2 regions of the Paenibacillus sp. P36 genome follow, and region 1 is predicted to be linked to the other one. Evidence: riboswitches for the same ligand, from Rfam matches in the RefSeq annotation. Region 1 holds a riboswitch; the other holds the start of a gene.
What was found. Region 1 has a riboswitch for ZMP and ZTP ahead of ACKTT9_RS21480 (GNAT family N-acetyltransferase). Riboswitches for the same ligand answer to the same signal wherever they lie in the genome.
Positions count from the first base shown of each region.

Region 2: another riboswitch for ZMP and ZTP. It lies ahead of ACKTT9_RS26045 (bifunctional 5,10-methylenetetrahydrofolate dehydrogenase/5,10-methenyltetrahydrofolate cyclohydrolase); the one in region 1 lies ahead of ACKTT9_RS21480 (GNAT family N-acetyltransferase).

Region 1 is NZ_AP038372.1:4,773,160-4,781,257, forward strand. It holds gene ACKTT9_RS21460 (ROK family protein) at 1-267, opposite strand, end outside; gene ACKTT9_RS21465 (metallophosphoesterase family protein) at 371-1,447, opposite strand; gene ACKTT9_RS21470 (class I SAM-dependent methyltransferase) at 1,671-2,477, opposite strand; gene ACKTT9_RS21475 (Gfo/Idh/MocA family protein) at 2,596-3,693, opposite strand; gene ACKTT9_RS21480 (GNAT family N-acetyltransferase) at 3,768-4,844, opposite strand; ZMP/ZTP riboswitch at 4,894-4,973, opposite strand; gene ACKTT9_RS21485 (CBO0543 family protein) at 5,046-5,546, opposite strand; gene ACKTT9_RS21490 (alpha/beta hydrolase) at 5,630-6,589, opposite strand; gene ACKTT9_RS21495 (DUF2441 domain-containing protein) at 6,677-7,264, opposite strand; gene ACKTT9_RS21500 (dienelactone hydrolase family protein) at 7,269-7,946, opposite strand; gene ACKTT9_RS21505 (SDR family oxidoreductase) at 8,080-8,098, opposite strand, start outside.
Region 2 is NZ_AP038372.1:5,761,714-5,769,811, reverse strand. It holds gene ACKTT9_RS26070 (nucleotidyltransferase domain-containing protein) at 1-166, shown strand, start outside; gene ACKTT9_RS26065 (hypothetical protein) at 306-515, opposite strand; gene ACKTT9_RS26060 (hypothetical protein) at 805-1,002, shown strand; gene ACKTT9_RS26055 (GNAT family N-acetyltransferase) at 1,778-2,233, shown strand; gene ACKTT9_RS26050 (GNAT family N-acetyltransferase) at 2,375-2,791, opposite strand; ZMP/ZTP riboswitch at 2,908-2,986, shown strand; gene ACKTT9_RS26045 (bifunctional 5,10-methylenetetrahydrofolate dehydrogenase/5,10-methenyltetrahydrofolate cyclohydrolase) at 3,043-3,894, shown strand; gene ACKTT9_RS26040 (CBO0543 family protein) at 3,988-4,443, shown strand; gene ACKTT9_RS26035 (TolB family protein) at 4,576-5,814, shown strand; gene ACKTT9_RS26030 (diguanylate cyclase) at 5,934-7,532, shown strand; gene ACKTT9_RS26025 (S-layer homology domain-containing protein) at 7,963-8,098, shown strand, end outside.

The DNA of each region.
Region 1 (8,098 bases):
GATAAAAATGGCCAGTCCCAGCATGAACTCAGGATCATAGGTATACCGCTTTGCCCTCCTGCCTCCGCTGGAATCATCATCGCCGGAATAACGGATTTCTCCGTCCTTCTCCATCTGAGCAATAAATTTGCTAATCGTCGGAAAGCTGATCCCCAATCTCTGACTGAGCTCCGCTTTTGTTGCGCTTCCTAATAAGATGAGTCCTGCGCGGATACGGTAGATTAACGGTTCGCTTAGCTCTTTCGGCGTCTTGAAGACATTTGTCATATCGATCAGAACCTTTCCTATTAAAAACAATATCACTTATTAAATTCATTTAATAAGTTTAGGTTCATCTTATCAGAAGTTGCAAAAAAGGGCAATACGCATCCTAACCTTTAAGCCAGTCTTTTCCAAGCATGTTTAACCAATGAAATAGTTCCGCTAGCGGCAATCCTTCCGCGATGTGAAAGCGTTCTGGCTCTTTGTCATTTCCCCCCAATGCGACTAAGAATTGTGCCTCTTGAATATAACGGTGACGATAAAAATCACGTCCTTTAATTGCCACTTTATCCTTGTAGACCTCAACATACAGACCTTCGCTTTCTTCCGGGCCTAACGCCACTTCGCCGCCGTTGCCGTTGTTTGTCCATGTCTGTTGGACAGACGATGAATTGACCATGGTGAATCTATCCTTTACAAGTGTATCTGGTGACTTTAATTCCCAATGCGTGTGGCCGGAGAAGAAGATCACTTGCGGGTAACCCGACAATATTTTTTTCAATTCCTCATGTTGAACGATCGCTCTGTTATTCGTACAGCAGAAATGCGTGCCCGCCACACTATTGGGTAAAGGTTGATGCAAAAAAACGAAAACCGGCTTATCGGCATCTACATCATCCCTCAACTTCGTGCTCAACCAGTCCAATTGCTTTTGAGATAAATAAGCATCTTCCAGATTCGCCTCATTGGATTGCCGATATTGCTCGGATCCAAGAAAAATAAAATGATACCCTTGAATGAACCTGTCATAGTAGACTTGTTTCTCACCTGTAAGCTGTAAGAATCGGGATATGGAAGCTTGCTCCGTCTCCTTATTGGGGAATAATTCTGCGCGCCATACTCGGTTTGGATCAAACCATGCTTGATAGAACTCATGATTCCCAATTGTCCAAGCCATGTTCTTCGGATGCGGATTTGACTTCACCAATTCATTTAATGCCTCATAGTCAGCTGACATACCGTTTGTTAAATCTCCATTGATAACAAGCAAATCGGAACTCGGATTCACATCGTTTAAGTCCTGCAGTGCGTCTGCAAACTTATCTTGAGACTGCTTATCCCATGACTGCACGTGGATATCGCTAATAACGGGGAAGGATAGTCTAGGCTTCTCCTCTTCTTTAACATTGAGGGGAGCAGTGAATAAAGCAAGCGATAACCCAACTTTCAATAGTCCTATTTTCACGCCTACCACACTCCATTTCCTTCCATGATGAATTCCGATATGAATTACCATAACGTTGGAATGTCAACAGGGAATTTGGTGCACCTTAAGGTTATATAAACAACCTGAGGTCTCTTTACAACATTTTCACACAACTCGACAAGATCCGACCTGAGCTACAGGGAAACATGACTCTGTAAAAAAACAAAAAAAGCTTGATTTCTCAAGCTTTTTCCCGATGTTTTTATTTTTCGTGCTTCGTGGCTTGCAGCGAGAATGTGAGGGGAATATGGTTAGCGGCGTTTTTCCATCGCCACCATCCGTCCTCGCCTTGTGCCATGAAAGGGAATCGTTGGTTGTTCCCATACGGAAACTCATGGAGATAATCCAATCGCAGGTCGGCAGCAATCAAGGCATTCACTATATTGCTGAAACTGTAGCTCCAGACATATTCAACCCCCTGCTGATTGGCCGCTGGATCAGAATGTGGAACAATTCCCTCGATTCGAAGGGGCTCTTCCGTGTGAAAGTAAGGATAGCGTGTGAGCAATTCGGTCACATCGGCAGCATCATCAAAGACATTGAGAAACGGATGCTCCTCCTGTAAGTACAATATCCCGCCAGGTTTGAGGAAATGCGCGATAATCTTCGCCCACCGATCAAGATCTGAGAGCCAAAACAAGACACCACCCGATGTAAAAACGATATCGAACTTATCCTCGAGCACTTCAGGCAGTTTGTAAATGTCCGAGCAGAGAAAACGCGCATCTAACCCCGTTTCCTTGGTCAAGCGTTCGGCGAGTGCAATCGCATCCTCGGAGAAATCTACCCCAGTAACTTGTGCTCCTAGACGAGCCCAGGAGAGCGTATCTAAACCAAAGTGACACTGAAGGTGTAGTAGCGTCTTAGAAGAAACATCGCCGAGTTCCGCTCGTTCGATTGGGGTCAAGGTAATCTTGCCTGCCTTAAACCCGGCGATATCGTATCTTGCGGCATTGACAGCTGTACGGGTGTTCCAGTGTTCGCGGTTCCGTTCCGTATAATCAGTCATAGCGTCTCGCTCCTCTGACGTCCTGTCTTGTGCTGGCAGCAGCCAGCTTGTATTAAAACAAAGATATACGGGTAGCTCGTTCAAATATGCCTGTTCTTACTTCCTAATAGTTGTTCATTTAGGAGGAAGCATTTACACCGCCTTGCGCCCAAGGCTGCGTTGTTGTCGTTAACTCTTCTCCCGACTCGATGGCCGCCTGCATCATTATAGATAAATAATGATCCTGCATGGCCTCTTCCAACCCATAGCATTCCGGCCCACCTTGTAGATAGTCCGCCATCTTATTTAAACTCGTAGCGATAGCAAGCTCATCGTCAGATAATCGGCTGGGAACAAATGGATTTTCATATACCCATTCATCATTAGCTGTAATGCCTCGGTGATAATAGCCTTCAAGGTTCCCGTTATGGCCAGTATCAATTCTTCGAAGATCACCGTATATCGGTGTTTTGAAATCCCGTAGATACCGGAACGTTTCGTCTGTTAATTCTCCGCGGTTTCCACGAACGAGTATACGATTTTTGCGAACCCAAGAAAAATACTGATCTCCCGTAAAATCAAAAAGTGCCAGCTTATTTCCGAAGGAAAGAGTAACGATATCCTGGACAGAATCAGCCATGATTTCACTTTCGGGAGGTCCATTACGCCCAGGTCCTTTCACTAGATTCGACGTAAATCTCTGTCCCCGGATGACGGCATTCTCGAAATCAATGCCAAGCAGCTTTCGTATCAAACTGATTCCATGATAACCGTGCGCAGCTGAGACTTGCGCTTGAGAAATATCGCCAAGTTTGCCGGATCTCACAAAAGCAATGCGCGCAGCATGCATCGGCTGATACAAGTATTGTTCAGCTACCTGTACGCGTCCTTTCAGCTTTTTCAGCGATTCGTACAAGTCGATCATGGTGGGAATGTCCTTAGCTGGAGGCGTCTCTGTCAATACGGGAATTCCCCGCTCGGCCAGTTCCAGTGTGCAGACGGGCGCTGCCTCCCATGGAACGCATACGACCGCGAACTGAAGTGAGCCGCTTGAAGCGAAAGAATCCATATCCCGATAGGTTTTCACACCCCACTCCTTTTCAATCTCCTTGCCGCGTTCCTCGTCACGGACTAGCATCGCCCGGACGGCGAAATGCTTAGGCAGCGCTTTGGCAATCCGCAAATAAAAATCGGCTCTCCACCCTCTGCCGACAATACCGAATTCGATTAATGACATGACCGTTCTCCTCGCTTTCGTTAAATGCCACTAAGATAATAGGAAAGTTACATGTTTTGCTAGATTTTATTTTACTAAAGGATCTGCCGTTCATACAAGTGCGCGGCCCATCCTTGCGCTTCATACCGTCCACAAAACGCAAATCCTTCACGAGTATAATATCTATTTAGTGCCGCGTTATCAGCCATACAATCAAGGCGTATCCAAGATTTCCCTTGTTCTTTGATATAGCTTTCCGCCCAATTAAGCAACCGCGTGCCAATGCCCATGCCTGGATAGTCCCGAGAGACCGCCAATCGGTGTACATAGCCAGCATTTTCATGGTGCTGATCTCTCCAGATCTCTTCGTCCCTCCATTGAATGGAAAAGCAGCCGACGGGCACTCCATCCATGTGCGCCACAAAAAACTCATCCTGTTGAATCAAATCCAACACATACGATTGTGAAAACCTCTCCTCGCGCCACTGTATAAAGCCCTGCGTCCGCTCAATCCACCTGGCGGCATGTACCAAAAGCTCTCGCACCGACTCTGCATCTGCCAGCTCTGCTCTGCGAATGTCCAGTTTGCTCTGCCAGCGGTACTCCAACCGTGCTGCCGTTTCCATCGCCAATGCTTCACCGGACAACCTGGCTACAACATGTAACGCCGCATCGAACCCTGTAGTTACACCGCCGGACATGACAATTCTTCCGTTATCAACATAGCGAACATTCTTCACAACCGTCGTACCAGGAGAAAGCATGCCTTGTAAAAGGTCGTACGCCATCCGATTCGTTGTCACGCGAAGCCCCTCCAATAAATCCGCTTTCGCCAGCAGCAGGGCTCCAGTACATATTGAAAGAACAATTTCAGCGTTGTTAGCCGCCTCACGCAACCAATTGATCAGTCGTACATTGTTTATTTCTGTGCGAGCTCCCCACCCTCCAGGCACGATGAGAATATCAATGGCAGGGCAAGTATCAAAACTAAATTGTGGCGTGATCGTGATGCCGCTAACGGTTGTCATCGGGGTTTCCTTTTCGGCTACTGTAAAGACCTGGAAATGACTGCCCAAGTATCCAGCTACCCCAAAAACATCATGTGGACCGGTAAAATCCAATGTATCTACCTTATCGTACAGCACAACTCCGACATGCCTTGTCCTCTTCATCGACATCATCTCCTCAGAAATAAAAAGAGCACTTGACCCAATGGATCAAACGCTCTGCCCAGGCGATCGGCTATATGCCATATGCGCTCCCCCGTAGTCCTCTACGTTTCGCCAGTTACGCATACCATAATTTCCCTTTATTATACAAAGGAAAAATAAAGCCGTCTAGATGAATAAAAAGATTATTTTCAGCCAAACCGATCATTGAATTGGAACTTTGAATATGACTAATAATCCAATAGCGAATAGTATGGAAATCGCATACGTAAGTATTGGGCGACTAAAATGTAAACGAAGCATTGGGAACGTGATGATATTGAACACGACGGAATACAGCATGGTCCAGCCATGAAAATGTTTGATCGCTCCTGTAAATATGTAGATGACCTCAATGAGGGAATATATGACGACCCATAATCCTATCCATAATGCTGCCTTTGCAATTCCTTTGGGGTATAAACCAAGAAATATCAGCGTTGTAGCTGCAAATGCAACCAAACAGCATATTTCAGTCCCTATCGTACTATCAATTGGCGGCTTGGGTTGGTGCTGCCATAGCGGGTAATCTTTAGTCAGCAGAACATAAAATACGTCTCCAAGCAAGAAATATAACATTGTTGCATGATATTTTTGCCAATTTCTCCAGTCTCCCCAACGCCATGCCGAAAGGACAGATATAACAGCCATAGCAATGAAAATCATCCGAATACCCCATAACATTGCATCGTTTAACTTTTATAGTCCCCTGATCCAATTATAGGTATTCAGATTTCCTGCACGCCCGATTATAATGCGGTTCTCTCCCTTTCGCGAATCCATGCATTTGCAAGCAGAATAGCCCCTCTAGCTGCAGCTGTATCCGCTAAGTCGTTGAGCATAACGAAATCATGGATAGTGCCTTGGAAGCGAACAGCTGTTACCCGAACCCCGGCTTCTCTCAGTTTATTCGCATAGGCTTCTCCTTCATCCCTTAGTACATCTGCTTCAGCCGTAATGACAAGTGCTTCGGGAAGGCCTTTCAGTTGTTCTATGCAAGCTCTTAATGGTGAGGCGGTTATTTCCGCTCTTTCTCCTGGATCAGTTGTATATTGGTCCCAGAACCATTTCATAGCATCCTGGCGAAGGAAATATCCTGTTGAAAAATCTTTATATGAGTCCGTCTCAAACGATGCATCAGTGACTGGATAAAAGAGCACCTGCTTGCGGATCTGAGGGCCACCGCGCTCCTTGGCCATTAAGGTAATGGCAGCACTCATGTTACCACCGACACTATCCCCTGCAACTGTAATATGGTCTGGATGCAATCCCTTTTCTTTGCCATGTTCGGCAACCCATTTGAGCGCGGTAAATACTTCCTCAATCGCAACAGGGTATCTGGCTTCCGGCGACAGGCTATAGTTTGTAAAAACAACCGCGGACTGAGACCCTACCGCTAATTCTCGAATTAATCGGTCATGCGTATGGACATTTCCGAAGACCCAGCCAGCGCCGTGGGTGTAGAGAATCACAGGTAGAGAACCTGAAATGTTTTGTGGACGAAAAATGGTTAGAGAGATGTCCCCTTTGGGCCCTCCCGGAATGGTTACATTCTCCACGTCAACAGGCGGCTTTGTTATGGGGCCGTCTTGAACTTCGTCAACAGCTTCCCTTCCTTTCTTTGGTCCTAAATCAAAGAGAAATGGTGGATTTGCTGTAGCTTCAACGAAATCTTGAGCAGCTTGTTCAAGTACGATCTTCTTCTTCATTTTGGAACCACCTTTCATTTGGCTTCATTTATGGTCCCAATTTATTAACCAATTTGAGGGGAAATTAATCTGTTTGTTTGTAAATCCTTAAGCGGTGAACTCATCTATTATTTCAATTACTTCAATTTTTCCATTAATCAAAAGCTCCGGAAGTTCGTTGCTCACATTCCCCTTCCAGTATTCTCTAGCTTGTTCAATTTTTAAGGAAAAAGGGATCGCATCCTCCTTAGGCAATAGATTTCCATCGCCCTCAAAGTAACTTCCATTAACCCGAAGCTTAACGATTTGCAAAACTTTCCGATGATAGGATTCAAAAATACTTTTCCATTTCAAAGCATCTCCATAACTTTTCGCAGCATATAAACAAGTTAATCTTGAAGGATATTCAGGGTATTCTTGAAGTCTAACCATCTCAACTAGCGCTTCTCTAATAGCTCTAATTGTTTGCCCTACATACTTAACAGCTACTTCGGCATTTTCTTTATCAAGTTTCAAGCCATCATTCGTGTAATGATCATTGAGAATTTGAATAAAATCTTCGCCTTTGGCATTTAATTGTTCTTTTTCAAAAAAGAAACGGTACAATGTGTTTTTCTGGTCATGATCAAAATAGATCACTTGCCCAAGAGACATCTTATTCCTAGTAACAATGTGATAAACATCCAAAACATTCATGCTCCTATCCTCCGATTGGTTCATTTCTTTTATGTTTCAGAAGCCAAGTATATAATTCTTGATTGTTATACGTTTCTTCCATGACTTTATGGCTGTGACCCAGCTCGGAGTAGTATGTCGCTCTGATGTTTCCACCTATCTTTGTTATCGATCTAACCATATCTTCTGTCCCGGATACTCGAACAACATCATCGTCCACACAATGAAATGCCCAAATGGGTATATCCTTTAGTAAATTAGCCTGCCCCGGCTCAAACCACCCTGAAATTGGCACTACAGCTGAAAAAAGTTCAGGAGCTCTTGAAGCAAAATCCCATGTTCCGTTTCCGCCCATACTAAATCCAGTTAAGTAAACTCTCTCAGCATCTACAGGGTAATTCATGATCATTTCGTCAACCAGAGCCTTCACGCAATGGAATTCTTCTACCCAATTAGAGTCTGTGGGGCACTGCGGCGTAACGATAATAAATGGAAAATCGCTTTTCCCTTCTGCTATCCAGGTAAGTCCATAGTTATCTAATAAACTAATATCTTCACCACGTTTCTTAACACCATGTAAAAACACGATTAAAGGGAATTTTGTGTCTCGGTTTATTCCATCATCATGCGGAAGGTATAATTGATAATTCATATTCGCTTTAAATGGATTCTCTTTGCTAAAAACATGATTGGATACAGACATTGTGAACCCTCCCTACTTTAAAAATCATTTTACAATTAATTCCTTCCTAGTTCATTTATTTCCTGCAACCGAATTTTTTGAAATAAAAAAGCCGCGATATACGCGGCAGTTTTTACAATTATAATTCCAACCCTTACGTTTCCGTCATAATG
Region 2 (8,098 bases), 990 kb from region 1:
AAAAGGAGCCGTCGCCCAGTGCAGCCAATTTGCAGCAGCACCTGCTGATTTCGAGAAGCGGATCCAGGAGGGATTCGCTTGCCTGACGGCCGATCGCGCGGATTTAACGAGGGCGATTGCTTCTTTTGCGGCGCTTGTCGGTGAGGTACAGGTGATTGCTACGTAGCGGAGCGGGCCAGGCCCGGCAGAACCAACCGAGCAACTTCGAGGATGAGGCAGATTACTACTGCTTAACGCCGATTCCTCCTGCTAGTTGCTGCGATTATTCCACTTTTTTCCTAAGTAGCTGGATTTATTGGTGTTAATTATGCCAAGTATAACCAATTCTCATCTCCTACCGATGATTTAGGTGGAGCTTCTACCGTTATTTCGTTCCTTGCTCTTGAGCAGGGAAGATTAACGGTAGTTTTTCCATCTACCGTAGCTTGCGGCTTCTTAGTGGATTGTCCGCTCGAAGCAATGACAGCATTTTCGGTCAAAGTGAAGAGGCTGCCCATCACACTGACTATTTGCATCACATAGAGGAACCTGAGGGCGTTATTTCTGCCCTATTGTTCCATTTCAAATTCTTGGGGAACTACTCCTTGGTGCCACACTGCACTATATTGCAGTTTTTACAACCAAATGGGAGTTTATCTGGCTTTTTATTCGTCTATGTTGTAGTTTATACAACCATTTCGCATGAAATGGGCACTTTTTTGTCATTTCGGGTTCAAATGATTGTATTTTGTGCAATGAAGATGAGATTGCAGCGTAAAAAGCGTCTGTATGTTGTAAAAAATACAACGGGGAGATGGCTTTAATGTGTTCATCGGGGTGGAGGTGAAGCTGCAACCCAGTGCAGCCAATTTGCAGCAGCTACCTGCTGATTTCGAGAAGCGGATCCAGGAGGGATTTGCTTGCCTGACGGCCGATCGCGTGGATTTAACGAGGGCGATTGCTCTTCTTTTGCGGAGCTTGCCGGTGAGGTATAGGCGATTGCTAAGTAGCGGAGCGGGCTAGGCCCGGCGGAACCAACCGAGCAACTTCGAGGATGAGGCAGATTACTACTGCTTAACGCCAATTCCTCCTGCTATTTGCTGCGATTATTCCACTTTTCTCCTAATTAGCTGGATTTATTGGCGTTAATTATGCCAAGTATAACCAATTCTCGTCTCCTACCGATGATTTAGCTGGAGCTTCTACCGTTATTTCGTTTCTTGTTCTTGAGCAGGGAAGATTAACGGTAGTTTTTCCATCTACCGTAGCTTGCGGCTTCTTTGTGGATTGTCGCTGCACGTCATACATCACATAGCGGAACCTGAGGGCGCTATTTCTGCCCTATCGGTCTGTTTCAAATTTTTGGGGAACTACAGGGCTTTATTTCAACGTTTTTCGGCTGACTTTCAGCCCAATCCGTTGAAATAAGGGACCGTAGTTCCCCTCCGGTGCGTAAAAGGGGCTATTTTGCAGAAATAGCGCCCTGTAGTTCCCCGAGGCCGAGCTTCAACCTCGGCTTCAGGCCCTGGTCCCCGGGCAGGCTCCGCCAGCCGCTCCAGTATAATTTGTCTTTGGCAGGTGAGTGAAAGTTGGCTGATCAGGTGAGTAGTGTGATGGGATGGTGCGACGTGTCTAACATCAAGCCAGCCGGTGTTTAGTCGGTTAGGTTTCGGTGTTTAATCAGTTAGGTATTCTCTTAAAATTTCCTTTATAAAAAGGTTTTGACCTTAGGCAAATTCATGTAAAATATAATTTAGAAATAGAGAGTAATGATAAGGAGAGATTCACTATGGCTGTGTTGGATATTAAGGTTGATGACTTAACGGGTCCTGAGGTAAGGGCATTAATTCTGGAGCATCTGAAAGGAATGTCAGAGCTTTCACCACCGGAAAGCATGCATGCCCTGAATATTGATGGGCTCAAAAAACCGGAAGTTACGTTCTGGAGTGCATGGGACCAAGGACAATTAGCAGGCTGCGGCGCAATGAAAGAACTTGAACCCGGACACGGTGAGATAAAATCCATGCGAACTTCTTCTGCACATCTTAGAAAAGGGGTTGCGAAACAGCTTCTTGAGCACATCATCGGGGAAGCCAAGCGACGTGGTTATCAGCGGTTAAGCCTGGAAACTGGCTCCTTCGAAGCCTTTGAGCCGGCAAGAAAACTGTATGAGAAATCGGGTTTTGAGTATTGCGAGCCGTTTGCGGATTACACCGAAGACCCTCTCAGCTCATTTATGACGTTGAAATTATAGAAAAAAAGGCTGCTGGACCATAGATTAAACAGGTCTGGACAGCCTTTTTTAGTAAATATGAAAGTATAAGTTTTATACTTTGCCTCGCATCTACGCTCGTCCCTGAAAGGACGACGAAGTCGTTTATCCTTGTTCCGCGCTTTAAGGCGTTTTCGAATACACGAAAAATCCGCTTCTTTTTTCCCAACCTGCAGCCGTCCAGAAAGAATGGCCCAATTCATTATTTTCGAGGACAAAAATGTGACATTTCTCAATGCCTATTTCTCTTAGCTGAGCAAGACTCGCTTCTACAAGCCGATGCCCAATCCGTTGTTTGCGATATTCCGGATTTACTGCTAGATGATAGATAAACCCTCTTCTACCATCGTGCCCAGCCAGAATAGTTCCAACGACCTGCTGGTCCGCTTCGCAAACAAAACAAAATCCTTGATTTCGCTGCAGATAGCTCGCGATATTAGGTTTAGAATCCGCCTCACTTAAGACAAGACCCTCAATTTGACTCCAGAGTATAAAGGCTTGATCATAATCCTCAATGGTCATTTCCCGAATAATGGACATCAATCGCTTCTCCTTTGAATCATGGTTTAACTCCATTTGATTATCCTATTCTTGCAGGCAAATTGGAAGAGAGCATTGAAAACTATCGCTATAGTTGTTATTATGTTTTCATACAAGTAACTGTGTGTGACTGGCGGAACATGGGGAACCATGAGGGAGCACATAGATAATCAGCCGTACGCCTGGGCAGAGGTAAGGGGAGATCCCCTTACCTCTTTGCGTTTCAAATTTACTCAAAAGGGATGATTGAAATGTCAGCAGAAACATTAATCTTGGATGGTAACCGGGTCGCAGACGCCATGAAGGCATCACTGAACAACAGAATCAAAAACTTGTCCGATCAAGGCATCGTTCCTTGTTTAGCGACCGTGTTGGTCGGCGACGATCCTGCTTCAGCGACTTACGTACGGATGAAAGGAAACGCATGCAAGCGACTGGGGATTCAATCTATTCGTGTTGTTCTTCCTGAACACACGACTACAGAGGAGTTAATTGCAGCCATTCACAAGCTTAATGATGACAACAGCGTGCATGGGATCTTGTTGCAGCACCCGGTCCCGAAGCATATCGATGAAAGGGCAGCTTTTGAGGCGATTCATATCGATAAAGATGTCGATGGCGTCACGACGTTGGGATTTGCTCAAAATGCTTTTGGATTTGCCGAGTTCCCATCCTGTACGCCGGCGGCGATTATGGCCATTTTAGACTATTATGAAATTCCGGTCGAAGGCAAACATGCGGTTGTTATTGGAAGAAGTCCAATTCTCGGCAAGCCTGTCTCTATGATGCTGCTAAATAAGAACGCAACCGTTACGACCTGCCACTCGAAAACAACGAATTTGGCCGATATCGTGCGTTTGGGAGATATTGTTGTAGCTGCTGTGGGTAAACCTCGATTTGTTCAAGGCGATTGGCTAAAACCAGGCGCAATTGTCTTAGATGCAGGTTACAATCCTGGAAACGTTGGTGATGTTGATTATGAGGCTTGTTGTGAGGTGGCTTCGGCTATTACACCGGTTCCTGCCGGGGTTGGTCCAGTGACCATTGCAACTTTGCTCAAACATACGGTCGATGCGGCTGAAAACATAGCAATCAAGCGATAAGCGTAATGCGCCCCGAGCCTGCAAGTTTTGTAAACATCATATTTTCACCAACAACTGGTCATACTAGTGGATCTAGAGTAAAGAGGTGAAATCATGTTATTTAACATTATTGCAGGCTTTGTAATCCCCTGGGTGTTTGGCATTTATTTGTATCGAAAGTCTCGAACTATTGTGTTATTAATTTTTCCGATTACTGTCGTTATATCTGGCTTAATCAACGATACAGGGTACTATTTGGAATTTTGGGATTTCACCCCCTTGATTGAGAATGATGAGACGCTTTCTGCACTGCCGCTTGATATTGGGCTTTATCCCGTTATGGCCGGTTATTTGATTTATTGGATTCGAAAAAATAATCGGCATACGCTTTTGAAAATAGGCTGTTTTTGCTTGGCTACGACTGCGTTGGAATATTTGGCGTTTATTTTTGGAAAAGTAGAATACAGCAATCATTGGAATATTGGTTGGACCTTTGTATCTTATCTACTTGCATATAGCCTAGTCTATTTGTATTACAGGCTTTTGGTAAGATACGGTTATTGGAAATGAAAAACGTTTAATTGCTCTTCGGGCCAGCGGCCAGAGGGAGTTGTTAAGCGTTTTTTTGTTGTTTTCCCATGAGGAATAATTTGGATCAACCTGCTAAAAATATTTCTGAACGATTTGAAAAGGGGGCAACCGATGAAAATTAAAATGTTGTTCATTAGCCTGGTGATATCAGTCTTATGCGCTAATGTCGGATATGCTGAACCAAGGCAATCTATACAAGCTGGGTTTGTGCGCGGCGGCGATCTATGGGTCAAAAAAGACGATAAGGAGCTGCAAGTTACGCTACATCAAAAGGTAAGCGAGCCCAAATGGTCGGCAGATGGAAAGTTCATTGCCTACTCACTTGCTCTTGGCGAACAGCAGCATGAGATATGGGTGTACAGCTTGGAGGCGAAAAAACATAACCGCGTCTATCCAGGCGGCGACAATTTTCAGTGGTCTCCCAATCGGAATGATCTTGCTTTTAAAATAGATGGCGTTCTGAATACCGCAAAGATTGGCCGCGATAAAGTGGAACCCTTTAAGAATGTAACTCTGGGTGTGGATAACTACTCATGGGTACCTGATGGCAGTGGATTTCTGGTATCTTCACCTGCTCAGCTGCGGCCATCCGGTTGGACGAATGTGGAATTGTATATGGTTCCGGCCGACGCCAAAATGGATCCCAACAAGAGTAAGCATTTTTATACGCTTCCTACGGAGTCACCTGGCTTTTTCGCTGTTGGCACAAGCTTATTCAAATGGTCCAGTGATAAAAAGTGGATCTCTTTTACCGCGCATCCAACGGCATCTTTGTCGGCGGACGGCAATGCGTTATGCGTGTTGTCTTCGGATGGCGAACAGTTCCAGCAATTGGATAACATGCTTCACTACCCGCAATGGTTTGCTTGGTCGCCTACGAAGGCAAGGCTCGCCTATATTGCAGGGGAAGGCCGAGTTGCGGTGCAGAATAAGCATTTGAAGCTCAAGGATTTGCCCGCTCTGAAGCCGGCTTCTTATACGCCTCAAGGATATGCGGATCGTGATTTTACATGGGAAAACGATCGCATGATCATTGTTTCTAGGTCGAAGGAATCCAAAGAGGATGCTGTATGGCCGCTTCCCGCTTTATATCAGCTGAGCCTTTCAAATAAAGAGCAGAAGCAGCTCACACATCCTCCGGAAAAAAACGGAGACTTCGGTCCGTACATGTTAAGGAAGAGTAATAGACTAACCTGGATCCGCTCAGACGGAAACCATGCGGAAGTATGGAGCTCGAATCCGGATGGAAGCAAAGCGGAGATCTGGATTTCCCAGTTGGATGTAGGCGTTCCTTATTATGGATGGAGTAACTGGAGCGCCGTTTTAGCTTGGTATGACCCTCATCGATAGCGTCAATTTACATGCTGCCCGTTCGCTTTTCCAGCGTTCGGGTTGTTGTATTTTTATAAGATTTGGAATAACATTAAACGATAAATGATATGGTTAATCTCCAAGAAAAGGACTTCCAGATGAACGAAATATCGCTTGATTTTCTGACGATTTTATTACCGTCCTATATGTTTTTTTATATGGCTATTTCAATGTATGCCCGGAATAAACAAAATCTGGTGAACCGCGTGGCCTCGCTGCTTATGCTTTCATTACTCTTTTATTTTCTAGGTGAATATATCAAGACAGCGCTTTTTCCGAAGTATGAGAGTTTGATTGTGCTTTTTTGGAATGCTCCTATGCTGCTATTAACGATTAGCAACCTTGTGCATCTTAGTGTGCTTGTTGCGGGTAAGACGAGTTCGACAATAAGACAATTTGTCTTATGGATATATGTGACTCCACTGCTTTCTTTGGCGTTGATGCTGCTGATTTTTGGTCCTCAACATCTCTATCAGCCAAGGGTAGATGGACCTAGTCCTTTAAGTCCGCTTATGCTTGGTTTAGCGGTTTTTTTTGTAGGAAGTTATATTTTATTATCCGTAGGTATTTTGTTAATTGCCTGGTTGACTACCCAACTTGTGAAGCGTAAAAAGATGCTCATAAGGCTTTTAGCGGGATTACTATCGCTATTTGCCTGGATACTTATTGTGACTTTCCTTCTGTCTCTAGCAGTTATTACGAGTTCAGTCTCTATTGCTCTTTATTTTTCCGGAACTCTTCTGTGGGTGGTGTCGCTTAGAAGGCTCATTACGAAATACGACTTTTTGCCCAGTTACCGCGATCTGTTTCACACTTTGTTCCAATCCGCTCCGACCGCAATCTTCCTTCTGGATCTAGCGGGGATTGTCAAAGAGATGAATCCGCGCGCGAAGAGTTTGTTTGGCTTACTTACGGAAGACATGGAGCGCATTGATGTGATCTCAAGTCTATCTTTTTACGATGATACGAGTTTCAAAGAGCGGTGGAACGAGTTTCAGATGAATGAAACCAAGAATAGGCAGTGGGAAATGAAACTGAACATTCAAGATCAGGCGCAGTTGGATATGATTGTCAGCATGGAGAATATCGAAGGGGCGGAGGAAGGGATGGTCATCCTGAATATGACGGACATCACCTCCCTGAAAGCTACGGAACGCCAGCTGGTTGAGTCGGAAAGGAAGTATCGCCATTTGGCTTACCATGATCCCCTCACGGGTCTTTTGAATCGGGCTGCCGTGCAGGAGCATGCGAACCTTAAAATAGCTGTGGGCGAGCCGTTCGCACTCATTCTAATAGACTTGGATAATTTCAAAACCGTGAACGATACGCATGGGCACTTGATTGGCGATGACTATTTAAAGCATATCGCGGATTTGTTGGAACTGCATGCAAGGCCAGGAGATCTAGCGGGAAGAATCGGCGGGGACGAATTTGTCCTGTTGATGCCTTTCGATTCGGCCCACATGCAAGTGTACGAGGAAGCACATTCTCGCTTATCCCCGCTTTCTGCCAATCCTTTTCGCATCCATCAGAAGTCGATTCCCGTTTCTTTTAGCGCTGGAGTGAGTCTATTCGCCGACCATGCTTCGGATCTTACAGGGTTGCTGCAAAAGGCGGACGAGGCCATGTATGAGGTGAAGAGGAGCGGGAAGAATGCCATTTCTGTAGCGAGTAACGGAGTAAGTCATACGAAATAAACAGAGGCTGTCTCACAAGGTAAATTACCTTCTGGGCAGCCTTTTTGTTTTTGAAATAGTTTACATAAACTTTATATGTTCAATAAAAAGTCACAAATGAGCATGCAAATTATCCTGCATATGCAAAATTAACATGAGAAAAATTGACCAATGCAAGCGTTCTATCCCTTCGATTTTGCGTAAAAAGGACTAAATGAATACGAGTGTATGTGAAAATTCGTCATTCATTTTTACAAATTCAACATGTTTCCGTTCTTTTGAATGTATTGAACGAAACTTTGTTAAGTCGTATAGTACCGTATTGTAAAAAAGGTTAGTAAGGAGGGTAAAAGAAGTAGGAAAAAGTATTGTTCAGTAGATTAAGCGCTTCATCTATATTTTATTCTTATAGCTGCTCGTAATCGTTTTACACGATTGAAGGGAGAGAAGTATGAAAAGATTCATTAGAAACAAAAAAATTCCAGCAATGCTGCTGGCAATCGCGACGGTACTGAATGTATCAAGCATTGGCGCTTTGACGGCCCATGCAGCTCCACCGGGCGAGGTCAACGTACTGAGAAGCGAGA